Regions from separate parts of the Lysinibacillus sp. Bpr_S20 genome, predicted to be linked through region 2. Evidence: riboswitches for the same ligand, from Rfam matches in the RefSeq annotation. Region 2 holds a riboswitch; each other region holds the start of a gene.
The links. A riboswitch is a leader RNA that binds a small molecule or an ion and turns the genes downstream of it on or off. The one in region 2 is predicted to bind thiamine pyrophosphate.
Positions count from the first base shown of each region.

Region 1: another riboswitch for thiamine pyrophosphate. It lies ahead of MWJ95_RS15090 (ABC transporter substrate-binding protein); the one in region 2 lies ahead of thiM (hydroxyethylthiazole kinase).
Region 3: another riboswitch for thiamine pyrophosphate. It lies ahead of thiT (energy-coupled thiamine transporter ThiT); the one in region 2 lies ahead of thiM (hydroxyethylthiazole kinase).

Region 1 is NZ_JALNLQ010000005.1:263,051-270,324, forward strand. It holds gene parC (DNA topoisomerase IV subunit A) at 1-2,238, shown strand, start outside; TPP riboswitch at 2,545-2,654, shown strand; gene MWJ95_RS15090 (ABC transporter substrate-binding protein) at 2,832-3,827, shown strand; gene MWJ95_RS15095 (thiamine-binding protein) at 3,829-4,119, shown strand; gene MWJ95_RS15100 (ABC transporter permease) at 4,119-4,889, shown strand; gene MWJ95_RS15105 (ABC transporter ATP-binding protein) at 4,867-5,616, shown strand; gene MWJ95_RS15110 (TatD family hydrolase) at 5,606-6,355, shown strand; gene MWJ95_RS15115 (aminotransferase-like domain-containing protein) at 6,492-7,274, opposite strand, start outside.
Region 2 is NZ_JALNLQ010000004.1:115,255-122,528, forward strand. It holds gene MWJ95_RS11530 (cysteine desulfurase family protein) at 1-431, shown strand, start outside; gene thiI (tRNA uracil 4-sulfurtransferase ThiI) at 434-1,642, shown strand; gene MWJ95_RS11540 (alpha/beta-type small acid-soluble spore protein) at 1,781-1,999, shown strand; gene thiE (thiamine phosphate synthase) at 2,117-2,749, opposite strand; gene thiD (bifunctional hydroxymethylpyrimidine kinase/phosphomethylpyrimidine kinase) at 2,739-3,563, opposite strand; gene thiM (hydroxyethylthiazole kinase) at 3,563-4,318, opposite strand; TPP riboswitch at 4,408-4,506, opposite strand; gene mbcS (acyl-CoA synthetase MbcS) at 4,749-6,338, shown strand; gene sppA (signal peptide peptidase SppA) at 6,584-7,274, shown strand, end outside.
Region 3 is NZ_JALNLQ010000011.1:40,408-47,681, reverse strand. It holds gene MWJ95_RS20715 (exonuclease SbcCD subunit D) at 1-170, shown strand, start outside; gene MWJ95_RS20710 (AAA family ATPase) at 167-3,247, shown strand; gene MWJ95_RS20705 (magnetosome magnetite crystal formation protein family) at 3,458-3,790, opposite strand; TPP riboswitch at 3,915-4,022, shown strand; gene thiT (energy-coupled thiamine transporter ThiT) at 4,153-4,713, shown strand; gene MWJ95_RS20695 (hypothetical protein) at 4,966-5,118, shown strand; gene map (type I methionyl aminopeptidase) at 5,191-5,946, shown strand; gene MWJ95_RS20685 (hypothetical protein) at 5,972-6,685, opposite strand; gene MWJ95_RS20680 (polyphosphate kinase 2 family protein) at 6,888-7,274, shown strand, end outside.

The DNA.
Region 1 (7,274 bases), on a different contig from region 2:
GCAAAAACGGTCGGTAATGTTATCGGTAATTATCACCCTCACGGTGACAGCTCAGTCTATGAAGCAATGGTCCGCATGAGTCAGGATTGGAAAGCGCGTCATATGCTTATTGAAATGCACGGGAATAATGGTTCTGTTGATGGTGACCCACCGGCCGCGATGCGTTATACAGAGGCAAGACTTTCTGCTATTGCAGCGGAGATGCTACGCGATATCGGCAAGAAAACGGTTGAATTTGTACCAAACTTTGATGATCAGGATATGGAGCCAACTGTTTTACCAGCGCGTTTCCCGAACTTACTAGTCAACGGCTCAACGGGTATTTCGGCCGGCTATGCAACGGATATCCCTCCGCACGCACTTGATGAGGTGCTAGACGGTGTTCTTATGCGCTTAGATAACCCTAATACGACTGTTGATGAATTAATGACAGTCATTAAAGGGCCTGATTTCCCAACTGGTGGTATTATTCAAGGTGTTGATGGTATTAAAAAGGCATACGAAACAGGTCGCGGTAAAATCATCGTGCGCGCGCAAGCAGTTGTTGAGCCCATTAAAGGCGGCAAAGAGCAAATCGTTATTACTGAATTACCATATGATGTTAATAAAGCGAATCTTGTAAAGAAAATCGATGAGCAACGCGTAGATAAACGCCTTGAAGGAATTTCGGAAATTCGTGATGAATCGGATCGTACTGGCCTACGTGTAGTGATTGAACTGAAAAAAGATGTGCCTGGACAAGGGATTTTAAATTACTTGTTCAAAACAACTGATTTACAAGTAGCCTATAATTTTAATATGATTGCGATCCATAATCGTCGTCCGACAATGATGACATTGCCATTGTTACTCGATTCTTATATTGCCCATCAAAAGGAAGTCGTAACGAACCGCTCCATTTACGATTTGCAAAAGGCTAAAGATCGTTCGCATATTGTGGAAGGCTTGATAAAGGCGTTGTCCATTTTAGATGAAGTCATTGCAACCATTCGTTCTTCAAATGATAAACGCGATGCCAAAACAAATTTACAGGAGAAGTTTGGCTTTACGGAAGTGCAATCAGAGGCTATCGTGAGCTTGCAATTATACCGTTTAACGAATACGGATATTACTGAATTACGTGCTGAACAGGAAGAGTTAAATAAATTGATTGCGAAGCTAGAAGGTATTCTTAATAGCGAAGCAAAACTTGTACGTGTCATTAAACAAGAACTACAGGATATTAAAAAGCGTTTTTCAGAGCCACGTCGTTCAAAAATCGAACAAGAAATTGAAGAAATCAAAATTACATTAGATGTCCTTGTGCCAAGTGAAGAGGTCGTTGTGACAGTTACAAAGGATGGCTATATTAAGCGTACATCTACACGCTCACATGCAGCTTCGAATGGTCAGGATTTTGCGATGAAGGATTCCGATTATTTATTATATGAAGCAAATTTAAATACACAGCATCATTTACTATTATTCACAAATCGAGGCAATTATATTTATCAGCCTGTCCATGAACTACCTGATATTCGATGGAAGGATCTTGGTCAGCATATTTCCAGTATCGTGCCGACTGGGGAAGATGAGTCTATTATTGCTGTATACGGTTTTGAAACATTCGAACAGGCCAATACGTATATTTTAACAGCTACGAAGGATGGACAAATTAAACGCTCCCCTGTAGCTGATTATGCTGTTACACGCTATTCGAAACCAATCAAAACGATGAATGTTAAGTCAGGCGATGAAATGATTTTTGCAGACATTGTGACGGACGAGGCAGAACTAATGTTAACGACAGATACTGCCTATGCGATTCGTTTCCCAATAGAGGAATTGCCGGTAACGGGTGTCAAAACAGGTGGCGTCAAAGGGATTACGCTGAAAGATGGAGAAGCATTAGTCGGCATCAATGTTTTACCGCCAAATGACACGGCCTATGTTGCGATTGTCACACATCGCGGTGCTGTGAAGAAAATGAATGTTGCCGAAGTAGAAATGACAAGTCGTGCAAAACGCGGCTTAAAAGTATTAACAGAGTTAAAAGCGAACCCACATCGTATCGTGGCTGTCAAAAAAGTTACTGATGAGGAACAGCTTACAATCGAGACGGAAAAAGGCGTACAAGAGATTCTTGATGTACAAGCATTAACCCGAGCAGATCGCCACTCCAACGGCTCCTTTAAAGTAGATATTGCGACAGACGGTGCCATTTCACATGTCTTTACAGTCAAAAAAGAAGAGAAATAAAATTCGTTTATCTAGCCCATGCTCTTTTTGAGAGCTGGGTTTTTTTTATTTGTTTTTTCAGCTGATAAACTAGGGCAATCGCTGATAAACTTCTGATATTCGCTGATAAAGTAACAGAATCGCTGATAAACTCCCAATTATCGCTGATAAAGAAAATTTCATCAATGGACTGGTCTATGTCAGAAAATGGAGTTTTTGAAGATAGAGATTTATGCTGTTAAATTTATATTTACTGCGCAATCGGTAAACAGAGCCTTGTCATTTCCGGATAGTTATGGGTATAATAATCATCGAAAAGTTCATATGGAAAGAATGTAGGGGGGCTGGTGTTGCCAGCTGAGATTGTGTCCGATAGATGCTGACCCTTTGAACCTGATTTGGCTCGTACCAGCGTAGGGAACATCTATTCAAAAAAAGAAAGTTTTTGATACTGATTGTATAACGTCTGGGAGGAATCCTAGGCGTTTTTTATGTTTTTCGGACTTTTTGATGCATGCACAGGCCTTTCGTATAAAAAGACTATGAATACGCTTTCTTCTGGTACAGACATTCATTCATGAACACTTTCACACTACTTACTTGGAGGATTCGGCATGAAAAAATGGTTATTGGTCCTAATGGCTGCACTTTTCACATTAGCGAGTTGTAGCGAAAAAGAGGCTAAAAAGGATGCTAATGGATTAACAAAAGTATCGGTGGTTCTTGATTGGACACCGAACACAAATCATACAGGTTTATATGTCGCGGAAAAACTGGGTTACTTTAAGGAACAGGGCTTAGATGTTGATATTGTATTACCTGGTGAAGCGGGTGCAGATCAGCTCGTAGCGTCTGGGAAGGCTCAGTTTGGCGTAAGCTATCAGGAAGGAATTACTCAGGCGCGTGTGCAGGATGTACCTTTAGTATCGATTGCAGCGATTATTCAACATAATACTTCTGGCTTCGCATCTATCGCATCAAAAGGTATTACATCACCAAAGGATTTTGAAGGTAAAACATACGGTGGCTGGGGTGCACCACTTGAAAAGGCTGTATTACAGTCACTTATGCAAACAGAAAATGCGGATATTAATAAGTTAGATATCGTCAATGCAGGCGATTTAGATTTCTTCACAATGATGAAAAAAGATATTGATTTTGCATGGATTTATTATGCATGGACAGGTATTGAAGCAGAACTTCGTGGTGAAAAGCTGAACATGCTTTATTTAACAGATTATAGCAAGCAGCTAGATTATTACACACCTGTACTTGCTACAAATGAAAAAATGATGAAGGATGATCCTGAGACGGTAAAAGCATTTGTCGCTGCTGTAGCAAAGGGCTATGAGTATGCAATAAATCACCCTAATGAAGCAGCTGATATTTTACTAGAAGCGGTTCCTGATTTAGATAAGAATCTTGTGCATAAAAGTCAGGAATGGCTAGCAGATAAGTATCAAGACGACGCTACACAATGGGGTGAGCAAAAACTAGCAGTCTGGGAAAACTACGCGAAATGGATGGCCGACAACAAAGTTTTAGAGGGCGAGTTTAACGCAAAACAAGCATTTACAAACGACTTTTTACCGAAAAAGGAGACAAAGTAATATGGCAAACTCATTAATAAGTGTACAAATTATCCCGAAAACTAAAACATATGAAGATGTGATCCCCTTTGTCGATGCAGCGATTGCGGTTATTGACGCATCAGGGGTGAAATATGAAGTGCATCCGTTAGAAACGACAATGGAGGGCGAGCTAACGACTTTGCTACAAATTATTGAAAAAATGAATGCTAAGATGGTTGAGCTCGGAGCAATCAATGTTATTACGCAAGTGAAAATTTTATATCAGCCATCTGGTATTACAATGGATACGCTAACGGAGAAATACAAGTGATGAAGCAAGCTTTCAAACAAGGAAGGACGATAATTTTTATCGCCTTCCTCTTATTCATCTGGGAACTAATTGTCCGTTTTGCTGATATTCCACATTGGCTTTTGCCTACACCGAGTGCCATTTTGAAAGAAGGTTCTCAATCGTATGAGACGTTTGTGCCACATGCTTTAGCGACTGTTCAATTAGCACTTCTAGGCCTTGCCATTGGCATATTGTGTGGACTAACCGTTGCCGTATTATTACATCGTTTTACGTTCGTTCGGGAGTTATTTTACCCTATTCTCATTATGTCACAGAATATCCCTGTACTCGTCCTTGCACCGCTATTGATCATTTGGTTTGGTTTTGGTTTATTGCCAAAGCTTATTATTATTTGTCTTGTGTGCTTTTTCCCTATTGTTATTTCAGCCATGGATGGCTTTCGTCAAACTGCGCCTGAGCTGAAGCATTATTTTGAAATGATTGGTGCAACGAAGGCACAAACTTTTTGGAAGCTTGAATGGCCCTATGCGTACCCATCGATTTTTTCGGGCATAAAGATTGCGGCAACTTATAGCGTAATGGGGGCTGTCATTGCGGAATGGTTAGGTGCGAAAAAGGGGATTGGTGTCTATATGACATTGGCACAATCTTCATTTAGAACAGACCGTGTATTTGTAGCGATTTTTGCCATCGTATTTTTAAGTTTACTATTATTTAGTGCGATTCGATTAATAGAAAAATTTGTTGTGAAGGGGAGAGGATTTCATGCTGAGCATTCAAAACATTGACAAATCCTTTGATGCTCTTCCGGTCATTTGTAATTTATCTTTTGAGGTGAAGGACGGGGAATTTGTTGCAATTATAGGTCCGTCAGGTAGTGGAAAAAGTACACTCTTTCAATTAATTGGTGGTGTTACTTCTATTGATGCAGGTGCTATTTTATTAAACGGTACAGATATCCAGCAAACAAGAGGAACGATTGGCTATATGCCTCAGCAGCCATGTCTATTACCGTGGCGTACGATAGTAGAAAATATCACGATAGTGGATGAGCTTCAAGGAAAACCAAATGTCAACGATGCGAAGGAATGGTTAGACAAAGTGGGACTCGCAGCGTTTGAACATGCGTATCCTAATGAGCTGTCGGGTGGCATGCAACAGCGGGTATCGTTTATTCGCGCCATCGTTAGTAACAAACCTATTTTGTGCTTAGATGAGCCATTTTCTGCACTGGATGAGTTTACAAGGCTTGAAATGCAGGCCTGGCTTTTATCAATTTGGGAAAAATATCGAAAATCTATATTGTTCGTTACACATAGTATTGAGGAAGCTCTCTTTTTAGCGGATCGTATCATTGTACTGACGAAGCGGCCGGCGACGGTGAAAAAGGAAATTATCGTACCGTTTGCAAGACCACGACAAGAAGAAATTCGCCATTCTGCTAGCTTTACGGCATTGAAACAACAGTTATTCACGTATTTAAAAGAAGAAAAGGATGAGGCGAATGTTGATTGATGCACATATTCATTTAGATCAGTATGAGGAAAATGAGGTTCCTGCTTTACTAGAGGAAGCTGAACATGTAATTGCCGTTAGCATGAATCTTCCATCATGTGAGAAGACGTTGAAGCTGTCGAAAGCCTACGCAAAAGTAAACGCAGCGTTTGGCTTTCATCCGGAACAAGCTTTACCTAGTGAAACGGAGGAAGAGGCCTTATTTGGTTGGATTCGCAAACATGCGCATGACATGGTGGCAATTGGCGAGGTAGGGCTGCCTTATTATTTGAGGCAGGAACAGACTATTGATGATCATCCGTATGTGGCATTGCTAGAACGATTTATTGTATTGGCAAAGGAATTGAATAAACCGATTGTCTTACATGCTGTTTATGAGGACGCGGCGATTGTTTGTGATTTGCTAGAAAAACATCATGTAACAAAAGCGCATTTTCATTGGTTTAAAGGCGATGAGGAAGTGGTTGAACGGATGATTTCTAATGGGTATTTCATTTCTGTCACGCCTGATTGTACGTATGAGACTGAAATTCAACAACTTATTAAACAATACCCAATCGAGCTCATGATGGTAGAAACAGATGGACCATGGCCGTTCGAAGGTACTTTTGACAATAAACGAACATCACCTTGGATGATGGATCATTCGATAGAGGTTATCGCATCGATAAAAGGGCTTACAACACAGGAAGCGGCACACATCATTACAAGAAATACGACCACATTTTATCATTTATAGCGAATTACGCAGCTGTTCTTTAAAAGAACAGCTGTGTTTTTGTTTAAAGTATCAGAATCGCTGATAAAAGAGTTAGAATCGCTGATAAAACGCCAAACATCGCTGATAAAAATATTAGAATCACGAAAGGCCCCCGTCACTTTGAGAGTGATAGTGCCAATGTAACAAACTTTTTTACCCCTTCACGTAGTTGTTTTTCATTTGTATAAGAATAGCTTAGACGTATCCAGGATGAAAGTTGTTTCAATGGATCACAAATTTGACCTGGTACAAAGGATATAGAGTTTTCGATACTTTTGGTTAATAATAACTCTGTTGGAATATTATCTGGGAGTTGCACCCATAAATTAAGACCTCCTTTTGGACTGGTCCATTTCCAATCTGTTACTGCTAGTTCTTTCTCCATGATTTCCTTACGAATCTGTAGGGCAATCCGGATTTTCTCCAAGTGCTGCTGCAATCTTAGTGATGAAAAGTAATGGAGAAAAACTTTCTGATTGAGAAGTGGTGAACCATTATCGGCTAACGATTTTACTGTTAGTAGTGATTTCATTAATGATGATTGACAAATAACAGCTGCAATTCTCAAGCCAGGTGAGATATATTTGCAAAAGCTTCGGATATAAATGACTGTCCCAGCAGTATCATATGTGTAAATGGGTGGTGGCGGGGCATGATCAAAATAGATGTCGTGATAGGCGTCGTCTTCAATTAATAGACATCGATATCGTTCAGCTAATTCTAATAATTTTTTGCGCTGATCAACTGAAACAGTGTAACCAGTCGGGTTATGGAATGTTGGGTTGAGATAAAAAAGAAGTGGTTTATATTGTTTCATATATAATTCAACCTGCTTTAAATCGTACCCGTCTGGATGGATATCAACCGTTACAATCTGAGCTCCTTGTGCTCTAAAAAT
Region 2 (7,274 bases):
TAGCTGTACCGCAAGCAGTAGCCCTATCCAAAGCAGCCCGAATCGCAGTCGAGATGATGAATGAACGTGCGAAAAAATACCGTCAATGGAATGAAGAAATATGTAAGCAATTACGTGGATATGGAGATGTCGTGCATATTTTATCAACTCCACAAGGAGCGGCACATATTTTATCTTTTAGTATTCGCGATTTAAAAGGTGAAGTCATTATTAATGCATTGCAAAAACGTAATGTCATTGCATCGACATCGAGTGCTTGTTCATCGAAACAGACAAAAACAAGCCATGTTGTGGAAGCACTAAACATTGATGAGCACTTTAAAAAGGGTGTTATACGAATAAGTTTTGGTGCACATGTAACAAATGAAGATATAATAAAGTTTAAACAAGTATTAGATGAAGTATTGATGGAACTTAAAGGAGAATATTAAAAATGATTTGGAAAGAAATTTTAATTCGATATGGAGAGCTTTCTACAAAAGGTCGCAACAAGATGGATTTTATTCGTCGTTTAAGAGAGAACATTCGTCATGCGTTTGCGGATTTAGGACATTTACACATTCGCACAGAGCGCGACCGTATGTTTATAGCTATTCAAAATGAAACACAAATGGACGTATTATTAAAAGGATTACCTAAAATTTTTGGTATCCAATCATTTAGTCCAGTGGCTGCATGTGAAAAAGACATGGACGCTATGAAAAAACTTGCGATAACAATTATGGATACATTTAAAAATGAGCAGCTTACTTTTAAAGTAGAAGTAAAGCGTACTGATAAAACATTTCCGTTAGAATCACATGCTATTCAACGCGAAATCGGTGGTTATGTATTACCACAATATCAAAATTTATCAGTTAAGGTGAAGCAGCCTGATATCGAGCTTCGTGTAGAGGTGCGTCATGATGCAACATATATGATGGCACAAGTTATTCCGGGTGCAGGTGGAATGCCTGTAGGTTCGAATGGTAAATCTTTATTAATGCTTTCTGGTGGTATTGATAGTCCTGTTGCTGGTTATTTAATGATGAAACGAGGAGTGCGTTTAGAGGCGATTCACTTCTTTAGTCCTCCGTACACAAGCCAAAATTCATTGGAAAAAGTAAAGGTGCTTGCTAATGAATTAACGAAATTTGGTGCTAGTATTCGTTTACATGTTATTCCTTTTACTGAAATTCAAGTTCTTATTAAAGAAAAAGTACCTTCTAATGTTTCAATGACAACAACTCGTCGTATGATGTTAAAAGTTGCGGACAAAGTACGTGAAGAAATTGGTGCACTAGCAATTGTTACAGGTGAAAGTCTTGGACAAGTAGCGAGTCAAACGCTCGAAAGTCTAACAGCTATTAATGCCGTAACGAATACACCGATTTTACGTCCATTAATCTCATCAGATAAATTAGAAATTATTGATATCGCAGAGAAAATAGGCACATACGAAACGTCTATCCAGCCATTTGAAGACTGCTGTACAATTTTTACGCCTGCAAGTCCAAAAACAAAGCCAAAGCTTGAAAAGGTTGAGCATTACGAAAGCTTCTCGGATTTTGATGAACTAATCGAACGAGCAGTGAAAAACCGAGAAGTCTATATTTTCCCGAAAAAAGAACAAGAAGCAGATAAATTTGCAGATCTTCTATAAGAAGAAACTTTCAAAGCCGACTCAAAAGTATTGAGTCGGCTTTTTTGTTCCCTTCCTTTGTAGGTACAATTTACCTATAAAATTTTTGTATTAAAAATCTAATAACGCACATTCTATATTCACAAGGAGGTGAGAGACATGACTAACAACAACAACCGCAGTTCAAACAAGCTTGCTGTACCTGGTGTAGAGCACGCACTTGATCAAATGAAATACGAAATTGCACAAGAATTTGGTGTTCAATTAGGAGCTGACGCTTCAGCTCGTGCCAACGGTTCCGTTGGTGGTGAAATCACTAAACGTCTTGTACAAATGGCAGAATCTCAATTAAAAGGTATGCCAAACAACAACCAATAATTGCTTAATCAGTAATTATTAAAATTAAAACCAGTGACCGTAAAAGGCACTGGTTTTAGTTTGTTTAAATTGTTTATTTTTATCCCGTATTAACGGGTAATCATTTATCTGTTTTATTTATCCTACAAATGATTTAAATGTAGAAACTGTATTTGAAATATCCTCACTTTCGCAAATCGCAGAAATAACTGCTATTCCATCTGCGCCTGCTTTCACTACTGTATGTGCATTCGAACAGTTTATGCCTCCAATTGCTACGATAGGGAGCTCAGGATATTGTGTTCGAGCTTGCTGTAAAAAATCAGTTCCACTAGGTGGTTTGGCGTCGCTTTTAGAAGTGGTTGAAAAAATTGGACCAATTCCTACATAATCAGCACCATATTGTAGTGCAGTTTGTAATTCAACTTGAGAATGAACAGAAACACCTAGAATCATGTTACCAATTTTTTTACGTACGATCGACACTGGAATATCCTCTTGCCCAATATGAACACCATCCGCGCTAAGTTTTATAGCCAATTCTACATCGTCGTTTACAATAAATGGAACACGATACTGTTGACATAGCTTTTGACATTTGCGAGCAAAATCTTCATAGGCTTGCCCAGTTAATGAATTTGTTCCTTTTTCACGAAATTGAAACATAGTAATGCCAGATTGGAGAGCTTTCTCTAAAACGTTTATTGGCTCGTGATTCAAAACATTATTTGTACCCATAATAAAATATAGCTGTAAATCGTCACGTTTCATGAATAATTACCTCACAGGAATCTTTATAGTTTTGATAAGCAAAATGATTTGTTGGACCATGGCCATTACCAATAGATAAATCATGAGTTATGGCTAATTGAATAAATTTTTTAGCTTCCTCAATCGCTTCTTCCAATGGTAGTCCTTGACCAAGAAAGGCAGTTAATGCAGCGGAAAACGTACAGCCTGTACCATGTGTGTGTTTTGTTGCAATACGAGTAGACTGCATGGAAAATGATTGACCACCTTGAAAAAATACATAATCAGTAGCAAAACATGGATCCTCTAAATGACCGCCTTTAATAATGACACATTGAACGCCCATTTGTAATAAGACTTGAGCTACTTCTTTTATATCTGTTAAAGAATTGATTTTCCTTCCAGAAAGGGTTTCTGCCTCAGGAATGTTCGGTGTTACGATTGTTGCTAAAGGTAACAAATGACTACGTAAAGCTTCAATTGCTTGTTGTTGCAATAAGCTTTCACCACCTTTTGCTATCATGACAGGGTCTACGATAAGCGGAATATTTACTTCGGCTAAAATACGTGCAATTGATTGGATTATTTCGGAGGAAAACAGCATTCCAGTTTTAATAGCACTTATTGTAAAATCTTCGACTAGCGCTTTTAGTTGTTTTTCAACGAAGCTAACTTCAATTGGTAAGACATCCGATACACCGAGAGTATTTTGGGCCGTTAAAGCTGTAATAACAGAGGTTCCAAACACCTTTAATTCCTGAAATGTTTTTAAATCAGCCTGGATTCCTGCTCCACCCCCGCTATCTGAACCGGCTATTGTCGTTACAATATGCATCATGCTTCACCGTCCTTGGAAAGTCGATGTAGTTCATTTAATACTGCGATTTGAAAATCGCCAATGAATTGTGTAGAAGAAGCGGCTTGCTCGGCTACTTTTTTATAAAGTGATAATGTTTCTACTAATTGGTCAATTGGTTTATTTCCTACGGCGTAGGAGGCACAACAAATTGCACTCAATAAGCAACCTGTTCCAGTAACTTCTGCCATTTGAGAATGTCCACCTGTAACCCATTGCTGATGCTTGCCATCCGTAATAAAATCCTCTTCACCGGTTACTATAACAAGACAATCGTAGAGTTGAGCTACTTTTTGTGCCTCGACTGCTAAAGAAATGGAGCCACTGCCACTATCTACGCCTTTTTGTCGCCATTCTACATTGGCAATAGCAGCGAGCTCTCCAATATTACAACGAATAGCCGCAAATTTTATTTCTTCTAGTAATTGCTGTACCGTTTGTTTCCGATAAGATGTTGCGCCAGCAGCAACGGGATCTAAAATAACAGGAATACCAAGGGCATTTGCTTTTTTTCCTGCAAGTAACATGGATTCTTTCATGCGCTCATTAAGGGTACCGATATTGATCAATAAGCCTGAGGCGATTGTGACCATTTCCTCAACCTCATGACTGTCATCAGCCATTACTGGAGAAGCACCTATTGCTAATAAGCCATTTGCTTGAAAATTAGCTACTACATAATTAGTAATGCAATGAATAAGTGGGTTTTGTTTTCGGATAGTTTGAAATATCAATGTAAGTCCTCCTTGTTGGATGGACGTAAGCGTGCAAAAAAGGCTCTTTTTCGTGTGGAAAACAACACGCAAAAGAGCCTTTCATCAGTAAATAGATGTGAATTGCTCCCTACGTCAGTATTAACTAACAGGTTCAAAGGGTCAGGTTTTACCTTCTCAACTCTAAATGAGTCCCCCTGCAATCTTGCTTTTAGTTGACCAAAATGTACCATATTATTCAATCATGTTCAATAGGGAGTTTTTATCTTCATAAGTAAATGTTTACTGTGTAAAGCAACGATTACGCAAAGTTAATGGATAGAATCGATCCGTGACTGTTGCCATATAGTAGAGCATGATAGTTGTCACGACTTTAATGATTTAGAGTGTCTTCCATTGAAAATGATAAAAATGGAGCTTTATAATGAGCGTACAAAAGGGGGCATTTGCTATGAAAAGAGAAGATTTAATCGCACCAGAATGGTATAACATTTCAGAGGAAATTGAAAAATATGCACAGGATTCTACCAAAAATGCTTTATTAGTTTATAACGAAAACGGAGAAATTCAGTACATTACATATACAGCTTTACTTGAAAAAGCAAATCAGGCAGCGCATGTATTTACATCACAAGGTTTAAAAAAAGGTGATGTTATATTAGTCATGGTACCGAGATCCGTGGAAGCCTATATTGTCTATATTGCAGCCTTAAAGGCAGGTTTAACGATTATACCTAGTTCAGAGATGTTAAGAACGAAGGATATTGAATATCGAATCAAACACGCCGATGCAAAAGGCGTTGTTGCATTTGAGCCTTATATTGAACAATTCGATAATGTGGAGAATTTCCAAGAAATACAGCAATTTGTTATTGGTCACGCACATGAACCTTGGCAGCCGTTGCTTGAAAAAATGCAAAACCAACCAACGACCTACATAAGTTCTACACCGACTAAAAATACTGACATTGCCTTTTTAGCATATACGAGTGGGACAACAGGTAATCCAAAGGCAGCAGTTCATACGCATAGCTGGGGTTACGCACATTTACGGACTACTGCTCCAAATTGGCTTGGCATTCAAGAAGGAGACATTGTTTGGGCTACAGCAGCTCCAGGATGGCAAAAATGGATTTGGAGCCCGTTCCTCGCTACTTTAGGAAGTGGTGCTACAGCATTTGTTTACAAAGGTCACTTTGATGCGGCAACATACCTTACGCTGCTTGAAAAATTCAATATCAATATTCTGTGTTGCACACCAACCGAATACCGATTTATGGCAAGCCTTGAAAATTTGCAAGACTTCAATTTAAGTACGATACGTCAGGCTGTGTCAGCAGGTGAACCTTTAAATAGTGAGGTGATAAAGGTATTTACCGAGGTCTTTAATCTACAAGTACGAGATGGTTATGGACAAACAGAGAATACATTACTTGTGGGTACAATGGTAGGGATGGAGCCTAGAATGGGCTCAATGGGGAAGCCTACTCCGGGTAATAATGTTGAAGTTATCGATGATTTTGGAAATCCTACTGCTATTGGAGAAGTTGGAGATATTGCTGTACACTGTGAAACACCCGCCTTATTTAAGGAATATTTAAACGATCCTGAACGTACAAATTTACAGTTTAGAGGCGATTGGTATATTACAGGAGATCGTGCATATAAAGATGGAGATGGCTATTTTTGGTTTGAAGGGCGTGGAGATGATGTCATTATTTCATCTGGGTATACGATAGGCCCATTTGAGGTAGAAGATGCGTTATTGAAGCATCCAGCTGTGAAAGAAACTGCCGTTGTCGCAAGTCCGGATGGAATTCGTGGAAATCTAGTAAAGGCATTTGTTGTGCTCGCTGATGGAGAAGTTGGTGATGAAACGCTAATAAAAAAACTACAAAGACATGTAAAAACTTTAACAGCCCCTTATAAATATCCTCGTGCAATTGAGTTTGTTACTGAGCTACCAAAGACTTCATCGGGCAAAATTCGTCGTGTCGAATTACGTGAGCAAGAAAAAATCCATTATGTCAAACATCATTAATTTCCTAGGAAATAATGTCGAAAATCAAAGTTCTTGCTTTTTTTATGAACTTTGATTTTTTTTATAAAATTAAGTAATGTATTATAGATTGAATGGTGCTTGTGCATAGTATTGGCTCTTCACCAAAGATTGGCTATGAATTTGTTAAAATGTATGATATGTATAGAAGTTGAATCATATTTTTGCAATAAGTTTGAAACAAATTAGGAAATCAATCGTATAACGTTATGAGGAGGCGGAAAGATATGAATGGTAAAAGGTGGGCCGCTTTAATAATTGCAGGTGTACTATTAATATTTTCATTAGGGATTAACACCATTTTTGCAATATTTAAATCGAATTTCTTTAGCGATTTCGAAAGCTTGGTGGCTGGAAACGATTTGACGGTAATGGAAAAGGTTAAAGAAAGTGGTGATATGGATAAACGTATTGCTTACTTAAAGGTGGATGGAGCGATTCAAGATGTTGGCTCAAGTACATTATGGCAACCAGTTTCCTATGATCATCAATTTTTCTTAAATCAATTAGATAATATTTTATATGATCAAACTGTAGAAGGTATCGTTTTAAGTGTTAATTCACCAGGCGGCGGTGTAAAGGAATCAGCAGAAATATATAAGAAACTATTAAAAATTAAAGAAGAGCGACAAATTCCAATCTATGTTTCTATGGATTCGATGGCAGCTTCAGGTGGTTATTATATTTCAGCACCTGCAGATAAAATATTTGCGCAACGTGATACAATTACAGGTTCAATTGGTGTCATCATGCAATCTATTAATTATCAGGCATTAGCAGAAAAAGTTGGTATTAAATATGAAACGTTTAAATCTGGTGAACATAAAGATATGCTTAGTCCAATGCGTGAAGTGACACCGGAAGAGCGTGCTATGATGCAAGACATGATTAATGAAACTTATCAGGAATTCGTTAATA
Region 3 (7,274 bases), on a different contig from region 2:
AGGTACCGCATGAAATTCAGGCGCTTGAGACAGAGAAGGTAGAAGACATCGATTTATTTAGATCATTTTTTACAGATATCATTGGCGTACAGCCAGATCAAGATACAGAGCGTCTATTTACAGAGATGCTACAAGAATTATTAGATGAGGAGCGGGAGACAGTAAAATGAAGCCTTTAAAGTTAACAATTACTGCATTCGGTCCATATAAAAATACAGAGGTTATTGATTTTCAACAGCTTGGTGAACATCGCCTATTTGCGATTTCCGGAAAAACAGGTGCCGGGAAAACGACGATTTTTGATGCTATATGCTATGCACTTTACGGATCCGGTAGCGGTGAAGATCGTCAGGATACTGCTATGCTTCGAAGTGGGTTTGCGGACGATGATGTGTATACGGCTGTAGAGCTCGTTTTTGAAATGCATGATAGAGTCTATCAAATTTTACGTCAGCCAGGTCATATTAAAGCAAAAAACAAAAGTGTTACGGGTAAGAAAATTGAGCTGGCTGAAATCAAAGGAGACACGCTTGATTATAGTATTGTAGAAAAGCAGCAAACGCTAGAGGTAGATAAAAAGCTTCAGGACATAATAGGCCTTACAAAGGATCAGTTTAGTCAAATTGTTATGCTACCACAAGGAGAATTTCGTAAGCTACTAACCTCAGATTCTACGAATAAAGAAGTGATTTTGCGCAAAATTTTTAAAACAGACCGCTTTGGTGCCATGACTAAAAGACTTGATGCAAAACGAAAAGAAGCGGAAAGTGATTTATTGCGTGCTAAACAATTAAAGGAGCATCTCCTTGGCCAAATTGCTGGGGCTTTACCACAGCGTTCATCATCTTTATTTACTTGCATTACGAATAATACTGAAAATATGCATCAGTTGAAGAAGGCTTTGGAAGAGGAGCAAACTTATTATACGGAATGTATACAATTGGAGCAGCAGCGCTATAAAGAAGCTTATGCGCATCATCAAAAAGAGCAAGAATTTTATAGTATAGCAAAAACATTAAATGAACAATTTGATGAGCAAGCTAATCGTCAGAAACGCCTACAAGCATTGCTGGAAGAACAAGCTTTATATAGCGCAAAAGAACGTGAAATTGCTTTAGCAGAGAAAGCACAACGACTTGTCGCACTTGAGCAACAATGCATCGATTTACGTGCCGAGCAAAATCGTAAAGAACAATCCTATCAGCAAGCTATCACAGAGCAACAAAACGCAGAAGCTCAGTTAAAAATAGCACAAGAAAAGTTTAATGTTGAAGAGGCGAAAGAACCTGAACGTCAGCAAATTCTACAACATGAAATACAGTTGCAAGTATTATTACCAACATTCGAGGCATATGAAAATAATTTGCAGCAAATGCGAATAGCTGAACAATATGTTGCAACTGCAAATCTAGCAGTAGAAGATAATCGTAAAATCGTAGAAGCTGGACAAAAGCAAGTTCAGCAACTAACAAAAACAATTGAACAGTATGAAAAACAACTGGAGCCATATGAAAGTTATTTAGAACAGCTACCAAAGCTTAAAGAGCAAGTATCATTATTAGCGCAAGTTGAGAAATATACTAGAGCAGTTGAAACAGCGGAGCAGGAAGTAGTCACTACTAATGTCCATTATCAAGAAAGTAGGCAAGCTCTTCAAAAGTTGGAGCAGCAATGGATTGCGAGTCAGGCAAGTATTTTAGCACAGCAACTGAAGGACGGAGATCCTTGCCCAGTATGCGGTAGTACAACACATCTCGAAACACATCGTGAACAATTAGAGATGATCGAATTAGCGCAAGTAGAAGATTTACGAGGACAGGCAAGTACTGATGAGCGCAAGTTTATAGAGAAAGAAGCTTTATTAAATTCTACAAAGCATCTTCTACAAGAAGCACTCGGACAGTTAAAAATGAATGAGATTGAACAATCCAATCAAGCACAAATTGTAGCTTCCTTGCAAAACGTAGAACAACAAATAACAATCTTAAAAGTAGTGAACAATCAATTGTCTGATGTACGTATGCAACAAAAGGATCATCGTGCACGAATGGAACAACAACAAGAAAAGCAAATAAAACTAGAGCAATATTTAGCTGAGAAGACGAAGGAATTAACGAAACAACAAGCAATTGTGGAAGAGCAGCAAAAGCATATCCCAGAAAACCTTACGACGTTACAAGCATTAAAGCAGGAAATTGCGAATATAGGTTCACAAAAGATTGCCTTACAAACTGCCTGGAATCTCAGTCAACAAAACTTACAATCTGCCAAGGAAGCGGCGAATAATGCTAGAATGACCGTAGAAATAGCAAAACAAGCTTTTGAGGAATTAAAGCTGAAAATGGATGAAAAGCGCGAGCAATTTTCAGTAAGTATGGCCGAAGCAGGCTTTGAAAGCTATGAAGAATTTGCTACTGGGAAGCGAAGCGTGTTGCAAATAGAAGCTTTAAGGAAGGCTTGCAATGAGTATGCACTACAAATCCATACATTACAGGTACAAATTACTGAGGGAGAGAAGCATCTAAAAGGCCAAGAGAAACAAGATTTAATGGCAATGGAAGAAAAGTTAGAGATGCTTCGTGTAACCTATGAAGAAGCCTTTAAAGTATTGCAACAAATGGAAAGATTTGCGAAGGCTTGTGCGGACTTTATCGAAAAAGTTGAGGAGACCGAACAGGAGATTCGTTTACTTGAAAAAGAGGCGGGACAAGTTAAGGAACTGTATGCAATGCTAAATGGGCAAAATGTGAAAAAACTATCCTTTGAGCGTTATATTCAAATCAATTATTTAGATAAAATTACAGAGGCAGCAAATGTCCGGCTTTATCATTTATCTAACGGTCAATTTGAGCTACGGCGTTCAGATCGCTTAGAAAAGCATGCTAAGCAAAGTGGGCTTGGACTAGATGTGTATGATGCTTATACGGATCAATTACGAGATGTTAAAACATTATCAGGGGGAGAGAAGTTTAATGCATCATTAAGTCTTGCCCTTGGGATGGCAGATGTCATTCAAAGTTTTCAAGGTAATATTCGCATTGAAACGATGTTTATTGATGAGGGCTTTGGTTCTCTTGATGAAGAAGCGTTAAATAAGGCGATTGATACGCTTATTGATTTACAAGATTCCGGACGTATGATTGGAGTCATCTCACACGTTGCGGAATTAAAAGCTACAATGCCTGCTGTGTTGCATGTTGAAAAAGCAATGAACGGTCATAGTCAAACATATTTTGAAGTGAAATAACAAAGAGGCGTGTTTCCATTGTGTGGAAAAACGCCTCTTTATCATTTTTTAGTTACGTTAGGATTAGTTCTTTTCTTTGCAGCGATTACTTTTTTTACAATTGGGATAGCGATAGGTGCTAATTTTACGGCGACTTTAACAACTTTAGATACTTTCACAAAATAACAGCTCCTTTAGTACTTTCCGTTCAAGGTGAGATTGGAATGAAACTTATCGGACAACGCGAACAGCTTGTATAATGTTCCAGATGACAACTCCTATTGAAACAAGAAAGTAAATTCCGAATGAAACTAACCAAATGATAAGAAACTTATTACTACCTAAATCAGGGTCAAGATTGTTGAATGTTAAAGTTGAGAAGATAAAGACGGCAAATAAAATAATTCCGAAAGCGACTGGGATTAAATGTGATATTAGTGCTCGAATAGAGTGACTCTTTACATCGCTATCTTTTGCAACAAAGTAAACGATTAATGGCACAATAAACGGTGCGAATAAAATACTGAGATAACTAAAGGCAGATAAAATTTTTTGGTTCTCCATAGTAGTACCTCCTTTTTTAATATTTACGCATGAAAAACAGTAAAGTTTCAAAAAATTTTGTGGAAGAGGTTGTAATCATAACAGTGTTTGCGTACAATGAGGTTGTTCAACTAAATTAAGATGTAACGACCACAAGGGGGGCTGATGATGTCAGCTGAGACTGGGCACGTGATGCCTTGACTCTTTGAACCTGTAAGTTAACGCTTGCGTAGGGATGTGGATAGAAACCGACACTATTACGATGTGAGGCTCTGTCCTGGCATCGTTTTTTTATCTTTATTGATGCCAGGTAGGGACATATTTGCCAACTGATTTCTATTCCTGCTCTTGTATCCTACATCGGAACAAAGGAGAGAATATTTTTGGACAGTAAAAAACTTTTAATGCTAGTGGAGATTGCGATATTCGCAGCGATTGGTCTTGTGCTAGATCAGGTTTCCTTTAAAGTATGGGCACAAGGAGGCTCTGTTAGTCTAGTGATGGTGCCAATAATTTTAATAGCATTCCGATGGGGCCTTATTCCAGGCATGACAACGGGTTTACTCATTGGTGTAATGCAAACAATGTTTGGTGCTACAATAGTGCATTGGCTTCAAGGAACGCTAGATTATGGCATTGCCTTTACAGTAGTAGGCTTAGCGGCCGTTGTGCGTCGACCGGTGCTTGAGGCTGCAAAAGATTTAAACAAAAAGAAAATGGCGCTTTATATTATTTTAGGGACTGTATTAGCAGGCTTTTTACGTTATGCAGCACATACTATTGGAGGCGCTGTATTTTTCAAAGAGTATGCTGGTGATCAAAATGCGTGGATTTATTCAATTATCTATAATGGAACATATATGCTACCAGCAACGATTTTAACAGCAGTTGTCGGCGTCCTGTTATTTACAGCAGCACCTCAATTAATGCAACGAAAATCATAACTATTTTGCCCTTCACATGAGTGGAGGGCTTTATTTTTATTGAATTGAATGAAAGATTGTTGCTTTTTTAGCTAGTTAGGACTTGCATATATTAAAATGTATGTCATGTAAATAAGTTGATTGGAGTGGAGGCTGGGCGACTCCTTGGGGATTAGCGATATAGAGGAACGAAGGCTAAAAGCATCACGTCCTGTGATAACGCCTTCGTGACCAACATCCTGTTGCCCCGACGCCCCCAGGAAGCCCTGCTCTGTGCGAAAGCGAAGCGACAGCAACAATGTTTTATCTGTAGCGAAAGCGAAGCGTCAGCTACAAAGCGCCCAGCCGGAACGGAAATCAACTCCACGTTATGGAGATAAGCCTGTTTTCAGCACTTTACAATTTATGACGGCATATAATATTTAAAGCGTTTAGCGTTTTATGTATAAAAAGTTATGTTATATTAAATAGAGATATTAGATGAAAGGGACGTTAAAAATGATTGTAAAAACGCAAGAAGAGATTGAAGCCTTTAAAAAAATTGGCCGTATTTGTGCTGAAATTCGTGAGGCAATGAAGGCTGCTACAAAACCAGGTGTAACAACTCTTGAATTAGATGAAATCGCTGGCCGAATGTTTGCTGAGGCAGGAGCGGTTTCTGGACCTAAAGGGGAGTATGATTTCCCAGGATACACTTGCATTAGTGTTAATGAGGAAGTTGCACATGGTATTCCTGGTCAACGAGTGATTAAAGAAGGAGATATCGTCAATATTGACGTATCTGGTTCATTAAATGGTTACTTTGCTGATACGGGAATTTCATTTGTAGTAGGTGAAGGCTATGAGGATAAAGAAAAGCTATGTCGCGTAGCCAAAAGTGCTTTCGATCGTGCGATGACAAAAGTAAAAGCCGGATCAAAATTAAACCAAATCGGTAAAGCTGTTGAACGTGAAGCATATGCAAATGATTTAACAGTGATTATGAATCTAACAGGTCATGGTTTAGGTCGTTCATTACACGATGAGCCAAACCACATTTTAAACTATTATGATGCATGGGATTCTACAATTATGAAAGAGGGCATGGTGCTTGCAGTCGAGCCATTTATCTCAGCGAAAGCGGAGCATATTGTAGAAGCTGGTGACGGATGGACATTCGTTACGCCTGACAAATCATTCGTTGCTCAAATTGAGCATTCAATCATCGTTACGAAAGACAAACCAATTGTTTTAACTTCACTTGAAGAACAATAAAAAAGTTAAAATCCTGCTAACCAATTTATTTTTGGTAGGCAGGATTTTTTTTAATAAATAATATACCGACAAGAAGAACTCCACATAAAAATAAGGCTGCTGTTGTGACAAGTAGCTCATCAAAACCATTATGTAAAGCGACCCCAATATAGGACCAGATAAATACACTTGGAAAGATAATATCAAAATAATGGAATCGAATATGTAGCGCGATTGCTACTCCAATTGTTAGTAAAATAACTGCCCAAAGTGGATTACTAAGGCCAAAACCATTCCATTGATAAGATGTTAGCATAAAGCTTACATTTGTCATCAGACTAAATGTAACCCATCCGAAGTAAATCGAAAAGGGTAAACGACCTATGGGTGAATTATTGCTAAGAGGATACGTCTTGTACAACTTAAACAAATACAGTACTAAAATAAACGAACTGACAATGGATACGATAAATAGTTCGTGATGCCAAACCACAATTGCTAACGCCTGCATGATACATATGCTACTAAAGAGAACAGTCTGTTTCATAGATGTCTTTTTTAGATTCATTACTAACCAATAACCAAGTAACACGTAAACTACAATCCAAATCACATAACTAACATTAAAAGGTGCAAATATTACTGGAAAACGATTTGAAATTTCTAAAGAAGTTTGACCGTTTATTTTCATGAAATAGGATGAAAAGGTTAGGATGAGTGAGACAATATAAGTGATTGTCATCAAAAAAAATCGAGGCATGTTTTCCTCTCCCTTCGTGTTAAATTGTATAGGGAAAAGACAAATAAGTATAGGACTGTCACATTATATTTTCATTATAACGGAAATTTCCAACAATGTATCGTGTTGTTTCGCTAAAATTATCTACAATTTACCATTTGGATATGCACTTATATGTTTCTTTAGTACAATAGGATTATTAAAAGTAAGGAGTGAAGTTTTAATGACTCAAAATTTAAATGATCTAGATTTATCAGTTAAACTGGATAAGAAGATGTATAAAAAGAAATTAAAAGTACTCCAATATGAAATGTTAAATGCTCAACAGTTTTTATTAAACAATAAGATTGGGCTAATTCTAGTATTTGAAGGTATGGATGCTGCTGGCAAGGGTGGCGCTATTAAGCGTCTCATTGAACGTGCTGATCCACGTGGCTATATTGTACACCCAATCTCAGCACCTCAGCCTCATGAATTGCGCTACAATTATTTACAACGCTTTTGGAGAAAGCTGCCACAGCATGGACAAATCGCTATTTTTGACCGCTCGTGGTATGGTCGTGTATTAGTTGAGCGTATTGAAGGATTTGCAACAAAAGAAGAGTGGTCT